One region of the Thioalkalivibrio sp. ALE23 genome, then DNA from elsewhere that is predicted to be linked to it. Evidence: predicted binding sites of a transcription regulator. Region 1 holds the regulator's gene; each other region holds the start of a gene.
The links. Region 1 encodes FliA, which starts transcription of late flagellar genes. Its sites were predicted from a motif close to GCTAAAGTTNNNNNNNNNNCNGCCGATA; they were not measured.

Region 2: the regulator FliA is predicted to act here: its motif matches at 1,538-1,565, upstream of F573_RS0108725 (chemotaxis protein).
Region 3: the regulator FliA is predicted to act here: its motif matches at 1,670-1,697, upstream of F573_RS0107235 (methyl-accepting chemotaxis protein).

The regions. Positions count from the first base shown of each region.
Region 1 covers NZ_KB900033.1:218,398-221,599, reverse strand. Annotated here, with positions in the region: gene flhF (flagellar biosynthesis protein FlhF) at 1-61, shown strand, start outside; gene F573_RS0107800 (MinD/ParA family protein) at 45-869, shown strand; gene F573_RS0107795 (RNA polymerase sigma factor FliA) at 866-1,627, shown strand; gene F573_RS0107790 (chemotaxis response regulator CheY) at 1,667-2,047, shown strand; gene F573_RS0107785 (protein phosphatase CheZ) at 2,083-2,865, shown strand; gene F573_RS0107780 (chemotaxis protein CheA) at 2,938-3,202, shown strand, end outside.
Region 2 covers NZ_KB900033.1:433,775-436,976, forward strand. Annotated here, with positions in the region: gene F573_RS0108720 (protein-glutamate O-methyltransferase CheR) at 1-382, opposite strand, end outside; gene F573_RS0108725 (chemotaxis protein) at 578-1,507, opposite strand; gene flgA (flagellar basal body P-ring formation chaperone FlgA) at 1,743-2,411, shown strand; gene flgM (flagellar biosynthesis anti-sigma factor FlgM) at 2,504-2,821, shown strand; gene F573_RS0108740 (flagella synthesis protein FlgN) at 2,826-3,202, shown strand, end outside.
Region 3 covers NZ_KB900033.1:100,553-103,754, forward strand. Annotated here, with positions in the region: gene uvrC (excinuclease ABC subunit UvrC) at 1-731, shown strand, start outside; gene pgsA (CDP-diacylglycerol--glycerol-3-phosphate 3-phosphatidyltransferase) at 738-1,289, shown strand; tRNA gene F573_RS0107225 (tRNA-Gly) at 1,355-1,430, shown strand; tRNA gene F573_RS0107230 (tRNA-Cys) at 1,509-1,582, shown strand; gene F573_RS0107235 (methyl-accepting chemotaxis protein) at 1,758-3,202, shown strand, end outside.

The DNA of each region.
Region 1 (3,202 bases):
GCCCGCCCCGCTGGAAATGATTCAACCGGTGCTGAAGGGACGTCATGTCACACAACACTAAGCCCCTGAAGGTGGTCGCGGTGGCCTCGGGCAAGGGCGGGGTCGGCAAGACCAATGTCTCGGTCAACCTGTCGGTCGGACTGGCCCGTCTGGGACGCGAGGTCATGCTGTTCGATGCGGACCTGGGGCTCGCGAACGTCGATGTACTGCTGGGCCTGCGTCCGCAGCGGACGCTGCACGACCTGGTGACCGGGGACGTCGAGGATCTGGAAGACGTGATCATCGAGGGCCCGGAGGGAATCCGCGTGGTGCCTTCCGCGTCCGGGATCGCGACCATGGCCAACCTGAGCCGGCCGGAACATCACGGCCTGATCCAGGCCTTCAGCATGTATACACGACCGCTGGACGTGCTGGTGGTGGATACCGCCGCCGGGTTGCAGGAGTCGGTGACCAGTTTCTGTCAGGCCGTGCAGGAGACCCTGGTGGTGGTCACCGACGAGCCGGCATCGATGACCGACGCCTATGCGCTGATCAAGGTCCTGCATCGGGATCATGGCGTGAACCGGTTCCGCGTGGTCGCGAACATGGTGCAGGGCCGTGCCGGCGCGGAACGGGTGATGCAGAAGCTGCAGGCGGTTTGTTCCACCTATCTGCCGGAGGTCATACTGGATCTGGTGGGCGTGATCCCGCTGGATGATGCCCTGCGCCAGGCGGTGCAGAAACGGGCGCCGGTGGTGCAGCAGTCTCCGGGCAGCCCGGCGGGACGGGCGTTCCTCGAGCTCGCGCGCAAGGTCGACGGCTGGCCGGTGGCCCGCGGCGCCAGCGGGGGGGTTGGATTCTTCGTCGAGAGGATGCTGCAAAGCGCATGAACACGCCAAAGAACAGACTTTCGGGATACGCCCGTGCGGGGACCGGCGGACCGGACCAGCTGGTCGCGGACCACGTCGAGCTGGTGAATCGGATCGCCCATCACCTGATGGCCCGGCTGCCGGCCTCGGTGCAGGTGGATGACCTGGTGCAGGCGGGCATGGTGGGGCTGATCGAGGCCGCGCGGCAGTTCGAAGGCGGGCAGGGGGCGACCTTCGCCACCTACGCCGGGATCCGCATCCGCGGGGCGATGATCGACGAGCTGCGTCGCAGCGACTGGACGCCGCGCTCGGTGCACCGCAACAGCCGGCGGATCTCCGAGGCGATGCAGACGGTGGAGGCCCGCGAGGGCCGCGCCGCCCGCGCCCCGGAGATCGCCGAGGAGCTGGGCGTCCCGGTGGAAACCTACTACCAGATGCTGGATGATCACGCCGGTGCCCATCTGTTCGCGCTGGACGAGGTGGGCGGCCCGGAGGGCGAGGCGGATCGCGTGCTGGAAGGGCAGGAGCAGTCCCCGTCGCGGCGCATCGAGGCCGGGGAGTTCCGCGAGGAACTGGCCGGCGCACTGGGCGATCTGCCCGAGCGTGAACGACTGGTGCTCAACCTGTACTACACCGAAGAACTCAACCTGCGCGAGATCGGTGCCGTGCTGGACGTGACCGAATCGCGCGTCAGCCAGATCCGCAGCCAGGCGGTGCACCGTCTGCGGGCGCGTCTGGGCTCGTGGCTCGAAGACGTCGAGTCCCTGCAGATATTCTAAGGTTCAAACACATTCCCGGAGCGAACTGTGGACAAGGGTATGAAAATCCTGATCGTGGACGACTTCTCCACGATGCGGCGCATCATCAAGAATCTCCTGCGGGATCTTGGCTTCAACAACACCATGGAGGCCGACGACGGGAGCACCGCCCTGCCGATGCTGCAGAACGGCGACTTCGATTTTCTGATCACCGACTGGAACATGCCCAACATGCCGGGCATCGACCTCCTGCGCGAGGTACGCAAGGACGAGCGGCTGAAATCGTTGCCGGTGCTGATGGTCACGGCGGAAGCCAAACGCGATCAGATCGTGGAGGCGGCAGAGGCCGGCGTGAACGGTTACATTGTGAAGCCCTTCACGGCCGAGACACTCAAGGAGAAGATCGAAAAGATCTTCGAACGTATTGAAGCTCAAGGCTGAATACCGCGACCGGCTGACACGGCAAGAGAGACCCGATGACCGAACAAGAGAATGCCTCCGGGGATGACCGGCTCGCGCTGGCGCGGGAGCTGGTGGGCGCTCTGGAAGGCGGTGACGAGGAGGCTTCGCGCCGCCTGATCCAGGAGCTCGCGCGGCCTTATGAACGCGAACTGTTCGACGAACTGGGCAAGCTGACCCGCGAACTGCACGAGGCACTGGAGAGCTTCCGGGGCGATTCGCGTCTGGTCGAGCTGGCGCAGGACGAGATTCCGGATGCGCGCGAGCGTCTGAGTTACGTGGTGACCCAGACCGAACAGGCCACGCACGAAACCCTGAATGCGGTGGAATCGTCCCTGCCGATTGCCGAGGCATTCGCCGGGCGTGCCGCGGAACTCACCGAAAAATGGACCCGGTTCCGCAACCGCGAACTGTCGGTGGAGGAATTCCGCGAGTTCGCGCGCGAACTCGATGCATTTTTCGAACAGACCGGCAAGGACACCGAGGAACTGCGCCGGTTGCTGTCACAGGTCCTGATGGCACAGAGCTACCAGGATCTCACCGGGCAGGTGATCCGGCGGGTCATCCGTCTGGTCACGGATCTGGAGGAAAACCTGGTCTCGCTGATCCGCCTGTCTTCCGGGCGCCTGGAGAAGGATGCCCGGTCGGCGGCCGAAAAGGCCCCGGAGGCGGAACGAACCGCACGCGAGGAGGACCGCCGCGGGCATGGACCCGCGGTGCCCCACACTCAAGATTCCGGCACGGATGTCGTTCAAGGACAGGACGAGGTGGACGATCTGCTGTCGAGCCTGGGGTTCTAGGGTCCGTCCCGGGATCCCCTTGCACCGGCAGCCATCTGCCGACGATTCGAGTCACCGGAACGGAGAGACCGCATGGCCATCGACCCCAACGACGAAATCCTCCAGGACTTCCTGATCGAGGCGGGGGAGCTGCTGGAAGGCCTGAACGAACAGCTGATCGACCTGGAACAGCATCCGGACGATACCGATCTGCTGAATGCGGTCTTCCGCAGTTTCCATACCATCAAGGGCGGGGCCGGTTTTCTCGGGCTCGACCCGCTGGTGACGGTGTGCCACAACGCCGAAGACGTCTTCAACCTGTTGCGCAATCACGAGCGCCAGGTGGACGGCCAGCTCA
Region 2 (3,202 bases), 220 kb from region 1:
GCGAGGCCTCCCATTCCGAGACCACCATCGAGATACTGTAGGGCTCCTGGCCACTAGAACACCCGGCCGACCAGACCTTGATCGACGACCGAGTGGACGCCAGCTCCGGGAGGATCACGTGGCGCAGGATCTCGAACGGAAAACCGTCGCGAAACCAGGAGGTTTCGTTGGTGGTCATCGCATCGATGACGCGCGTGCGCAGCTTCGGGCTGGGCGCCTTGCGCAGCGCGTGCAGCAGTTCCGGCACGTCCTTGTAGCCAAATTCATCCAGCAGGCGGGACAGCCGGCTGGACACCAGGTACTGGCGGCTGTCCCCCAGCACCAGGCCACAGCACTCGGAGAGAAAGCGCGCGAATTCTTCGTAGTCACGGGAATCGATCACGCACACATCTCCGCCTTGACGCGTGCCGGGCCCGTCCGCCGTCCGCTGGTTGTTCGGTTCGATGATTCCATGCCGCCACAGTATAGGGCTTCGAGGCAACCTTGCGGAAGTCCGCAGCCTGCAAAGGGGCGGCAAGCGCCGGCCACCCGCCCCGGCCGGGCCGGCAACCGTTCGCCCCCGGCAACCACCGACATCTCAGGCGGTCTTGTTGATCTGTTCCAGGACCGCACTGGCCAGTTCGTCCGGGTTGAACTTGGAGAGGAACGCATCCGCACCGGCCCGACGCACCATGTCGGTATTGAATTCGCCGCTGAGCGAGGAATGCAGCAGCACCCGCAGCGGTCGCAGGCGCTCGTTCTCGCGGATCTTTGCCGTCAGGGTGTAACCATCCATGCGCGGCATTTCGATATCCGAGATCACCAGCTCGACCGTGTCGTGGATCGGACCCTCGGCGGCTTTCTCCTCCAGGTAATCCAGGGCTTCACGCCCGTCCTTGCACAGCACGTAGGGCCACTCGAGCCCCTGGATGGCGCTTTCGATCTGGCGGCGGGCCACCACCGAGTCGTCGGCGATGACGATTTCCCGACGCTCGGGTGTCTGCTCGGCCACCGCGGAACGCACGCTTTCCGACACCTCGGTGGGCAGCGGATTGACCAGCGACAGCACGCGCTCCACGTCGATGATCTCCACCAGCTTGTTGTCGAGTTCGGTGACCGCCACCAGAAACGACTCGCGACCGGTGCCGCGCGGGGGCGACTTCACCTGGTCCCAGTTGACGTTCACGATGCGATCCACCGCCGATACCATGAAGCCCTGCACCGAGCGGTTGAACTCCGTGATCACAACCTTCTGCTGCCCGTCCGCCCCGGCCCGGGTCGATTGCATGCCCATCGCCCGCGCCAGATCGATGATCGGCACGGTCTTGTCGCGCAGGGTGGTGACGCCCCGCACCACCCCGGCGGACCCGGGAATCTGGCGCAACTGCGGCAGCGGAATCACCTCGCGCACCTTGAACACGTTGATCCCGAAGGTCTGCGTGCCGCCCAGATAGAACAGCAGCAGCTCCATCCGGTTCTGCCCGACCATCTGCGTGCGCTGGTTCACGTCGTCAATAAACTGACTCACGGTTCTCGCCCCCTGGGTTGTTCTCCCTGCTAACGGCCGCGCCGGCGGGAGCTTGAACCACGCATCGGACGCGCAGGACAGGCGCCGGATGCCATGGCACAGAATCTGCTTGTATTCCGTGACGAAGACACAGGGTCAACGGTGACCGGACATGCACCTTTTCAAGTTACAGGCTTTGCTCCCGTACCGCAGCCCGGGCCGCAGCGGGGGCCGCAGCGGGGGTGCGCTTCTTCTGATGCTCGCGCTCCTCGCCCCGACCGCGCAAGCGGAGATCGAGCCGGTGCAGAACATTCGTGACAGCGCGGAACGGTTCCTGCACCAGCAGCTTGGGGACCACAACGGCGACGATGTGGAGGTGCAACTCGGTCATGTCGACGACCGCCTGCGCCTCAAGCGCTGCGAAGAACCCCTGGAGGCCTCGCTGCCGCCCGGCGGCCGCCCGAGGGGCAATACTGCGGTCAACATCCGCTGTCCCGGGCCGGTGACCTGGTCGGTGTACGTTCCGGCCACCGTGGAACGCCACGCCGAGGTGGTGGTGGCCCGCCGCAACCTGTCGCGCCAGCAGACCCTGGGGCCGGGCGATCTGCGCATGGAGCGCATCGAGACGTCGCGCCAGGCCAGCCATTATTTCGAGGACGCATCCGAGGTGGTCGGTCTGCAGACCCGCCGCGCGATTCGCCAGGGCCAGGTCATCGGCCAGCAGCACGTTAATGAACGTCAGGTGATCCAGCGCGGCCAGCGCGTTACCATCCTCGCCAGCAGCGGCAGCGTCACTATCCGCATGCAGGGCGAAGCCCTGGAAGACGCCACGGCCGGCGACTGGATCCGCGTGCGCAACACCTCCTCCGGACGCGAGATCGAGGGCGAGGTCCAGCCATCGGGCACGGTTCGCGTCGCCCTGTAGTAAAATGTGACGGAAATCCCGCAACCGACCCTACAGTTTCGGGCATTCCGGCCGATACACGAGGCAGACCAGTCAAACGACAGGACAAAGTCATGGATATCAAAGGCCCCAACATCAATGGCCTGCGCCCCGACAGCCAGAACGGCGGGGTCCGCGGCCGTGACGACGACGCCCGCACCGGCAGCAACGGGGTGGACCGCGCCGGCAACGGCGGGGCCGCCAGCGGTGACGCCGTCACCCTGACCGGTGCCGCCCAGGCCATGAACGGCAGCGGCGAAGCCAGCGAGGCCGCGCCGTTCAACGAGGCGAAGGTGGCCGAGATCCGCGAGGCGATCGCTCAGGGGAACTACCCGATCGACAACGAGGAACTGGCCGATCGCATGATGGAAATCGAAGGCCTGCTGCGGTGATCCGGTGGTGACCGACGAAACCGGAATCCGTCCTTCCCTGGAGGAATCCATCCGTCTCGGACAACGGCTGGAGGATATCCTGCTGGAGGAAACTCGGGCCATCGAGTCACGGGAGCCGGAGCGGCTGCAGGCCGCGGTCCAGCGCAAGCAGGAACTGCTGCAGGCACTGGAAACCGAAACCCGCAAACAGCAGCAATGGATCGAAGCCCGCGGTGCCGAGTTCACCCCGGAAGGGGTAGCGCGGCTGTTCGCGCGTCTGGAGGGAGGGGAGCACCTCAACGACCGCTGGCAGGCGCTGCGGGCGACGATCGAACGCTGCAACGAACTCAACCAGGGCAACGCCCGGCTGATCGAACGCAACCAGCGCCGGGTCCAGATGTC
Region 3 (3,202 bases), 120 kb from region 1:
AGACCCGGCTGGCCAGTCAGGCCGGGCAGACCGCGCGCCTGGATGCGCTCACCGCAGAGCTGGAACTGGAGGCGCCGCCGCGGCGCATGGAATGCTTCGACATCTCGCACACCCGCGGCGAGGGCACCGTGGCATCCTGCGTGGTGTTCGGGCCGGAAGGGCCGATCAAGTCCGATTACCGGCGCTTCAACATTGAAGGGATCGAGCCAGGCGATGACTATGCCGCGATGCACCAGGCGCTGAGCCGTCGCTTCGCGCGCCTGAAAAAGGGCGAGGGCCGGGAACCGGACATCCTGTTCATCGACGGGGGCAAGGGGCAGGTGACCCAGGCGCTGAACGTGCTGGCCGATCTGGGGCTGGATCACATCCGGGTGGTCGGGGTGGCCAAGGGCGAAGAACGCCGGCCCGGCATGGAAACCCTGGTGTTGAGCGGGGTGGAGGCGCCTTCTATACTGCCGCCCCATTCGAGTGCACTGCACCTGATTCAGCAGATCCGTGACGAGGCCCATCGTTTCGCGATCAGCGGTCATCGGGCGCGGCGGGCGAAGGCGCGCAAGGAGTCCACCCTGGAGTCGGTTCGCGGTCTGGGGCCCAAGCGTCGCACTGCGTTGCTCAAGCACTTTGGCGGGCTGCGCGGGGTCTCCCGCGCGGGGGTCGACGAGCTGGCCAAGGTGCCCGGCATCAATCGTCGCCTGGCGCAGGCGATCTACGACCAGTTCCACGAGGCCTGATCCGACATGTTTCCACGACTCCCCACCTGGCTGACCTGGTCGCGTATCGTGATGATCCCGCTGATGATCGGGGCCTTCTATGCGCTGCCGATGCCGGCGGCGGGGATCGTGGCGGCCATCATCTTTGCGCTGGCCGCGGTGACCGACTGGCTGGACGGTTATCTGGCCCGGCGCTGGTCGGTGACCAGCCGCTTCGGCGCCTTTCTCGATCCGGTGGCGGACAAGCTGATCGTCGCTGCCGCGCTGGTGCTTGTGGTGGACCACAACCCCGGTGTGGGGCTGGCGCTGGCCGCGATCGTGATCATCGGTCGCGAGATCGCGATCTCGGCACTGCGGGAATGGATGGCCGAAGTCGGGACTAGCGCGAAGGTGGCGGTTTCCTGGATCGGCAAGTTCAAGACCAGTGCGCAGATGGTGGCCATCTTTCTGCTGCTGTGGGCCGAGCCGGTGGCGGGACTGTCGCTGTTCCTGATCGGGGAATGGCTGCTGTATCTGGCGGCGGTGCTGACGCTGGTGTCCATGGTGCAGTACATGCTGGCCGCGGCCCGGGACGCCTGAACGAATTTTTCGGATCCGGTGTTGACGAAGCCGGCGCTGTCTGTAGAATACGCATTTGTCGACGGGCGGGAATAGCTCAGCTGGTAGAGCACAACCTTGCCAAGGTTGGGGTCGCGAGTTCGAATCTCGTTTCCCGCTCCAAACGATTTCCCGAAGCCCCGGCACCGCCGGGGCTTTCTGTTTCGGCGGCATCCAAGACCGTCGAACAAGCCTTGCCCCGGCTGGGTGGCAGAGTGGTGATGCAGCGGACTGCAAATCCGCGTACCTCGGTTCGATTCCGGGCCCAGCCTCCATCTTCGATTGCAGGCCCGCCGGCTTTATGCTGGCGGGCCTTTTCGTTTGTGGGGTGCCTGCCGGGGGGGTCGGCGCTCCCTTCGGGCATTCAAGGTTGGGGCCGAACGGCCGAAAACCCGGATGGAGGCGCCGGTGAATCCGGGCGCCCGCAATCCATGACCTCGGGGTAACTGCATGCTGCGTCGCCTGTACGACCTTCCCATCTGGCTGAGGCTGCTCGGCGTCATCTGGCTGACCCTGGTCTTCGTCTGGTCCGGCATGATCGGATGGGCGGTGCTGGAGCAGCGTGACACCGCCCAGGAGCAGGCTGGGCATTTTGCCGGCAGTCTGCACGAGATGACCTGGGCCGGACTGACGACCCTGATGATTACCGGCACCATGGATTCGCGCCACGAATTCATGGATCAGATCCAGGAAATGGGCGATGTTCGCGACCTGCGCGCGATCCGCGCCGCGTCGGTCACCGAGCAGTGGGGCGAAGGGACGGCCGACAGCGAACCCCGTGATGCGGTCGAGCGCGAGGTCCTGGATACCGGAGAACCCTTTGTCGAGGTTGATCGCGAGCGCGACCAGCTGCGCGTGGTGAAACCGATCCGCAATCATCGCGAATACCTGGGACGCAACTGCATGGCGTGTCACGGGGCCGCGGAAGAAGATGAGGTGATCGGGGCCACGTCCATGCGTCTCGACATGACCGAGGTGCACGAGGGGGCGACGAATTTCGGGATCCAGCTGTTCGGCTTCGCGATCCTGGTCAGCCTGCCGCTGCTGGGTGCGATCTTTCTGTTCATCCGCCGTTTCGTTACGCGCCCCCTCGCCGAGATGACGGAAGGGCTGCGTGACATCGCCGGGGGCGGGGGCGATCTGACCCGGCGGCTGGACGTGCACGGCGATGACGAGGTCGGGCGTGCGGCCCGGGCGTTCAACGACGTGATGGAACAGTTCCGCTCCCTGATCGGCGCAGTGGTCGGTTCCAGCGGGCAGCTCACTTCGGCGGCCGAAGAGGTCTCGAACGTGTCCGACCGCACGCGCGAAGGCGGGGATCGTCAGCGTCGGGAGATCGAGCAGGTGGCCACGTCGATGAACGAGATGAGCGCCACGGCCCAGGACGTGGCCCGCAACTCGCAATCGGCGACCGAGGCGGCGCACCGCTCGCTGGAATCCACGCGCAGTGGCCAGGAGGTCGTGCAGCGGACCGTAACCGGGATCGAGCAGCTGGCCTCCGAGGTGCATCGCGCCGCGGAGGCAATCCAGCGGGTCGAGCAGGATTCGGAGAGCATCGGCAAGGTACTGCAGGTGATCCAGGAGATCGCCGAACAGACCAATCTGCTGGCGCTGAACGCCGCGATCGAGGCCGCGCGTGCCGGAGAGGCGGGACGTGGGTTCGCGGTGGTGGCCGACGAAGTACGGGCCCTCGCGTCGCGTACGCATGAATCCACGGAGGAGATCCGGCGCACGGTCGAGACCCTGCAGGGGGGCACGCGCAATGCCGTGGAGGTGATGCAGGCCGGCGAGGAACGGGCACGCGCGACCGTGGATCAGGCCGGCGAGGAACGGGCACGCGCGACCGTGGATCAGGCCGGCGAGGCCGGTTCGGCGCTGGATGACATCCGCGAGGC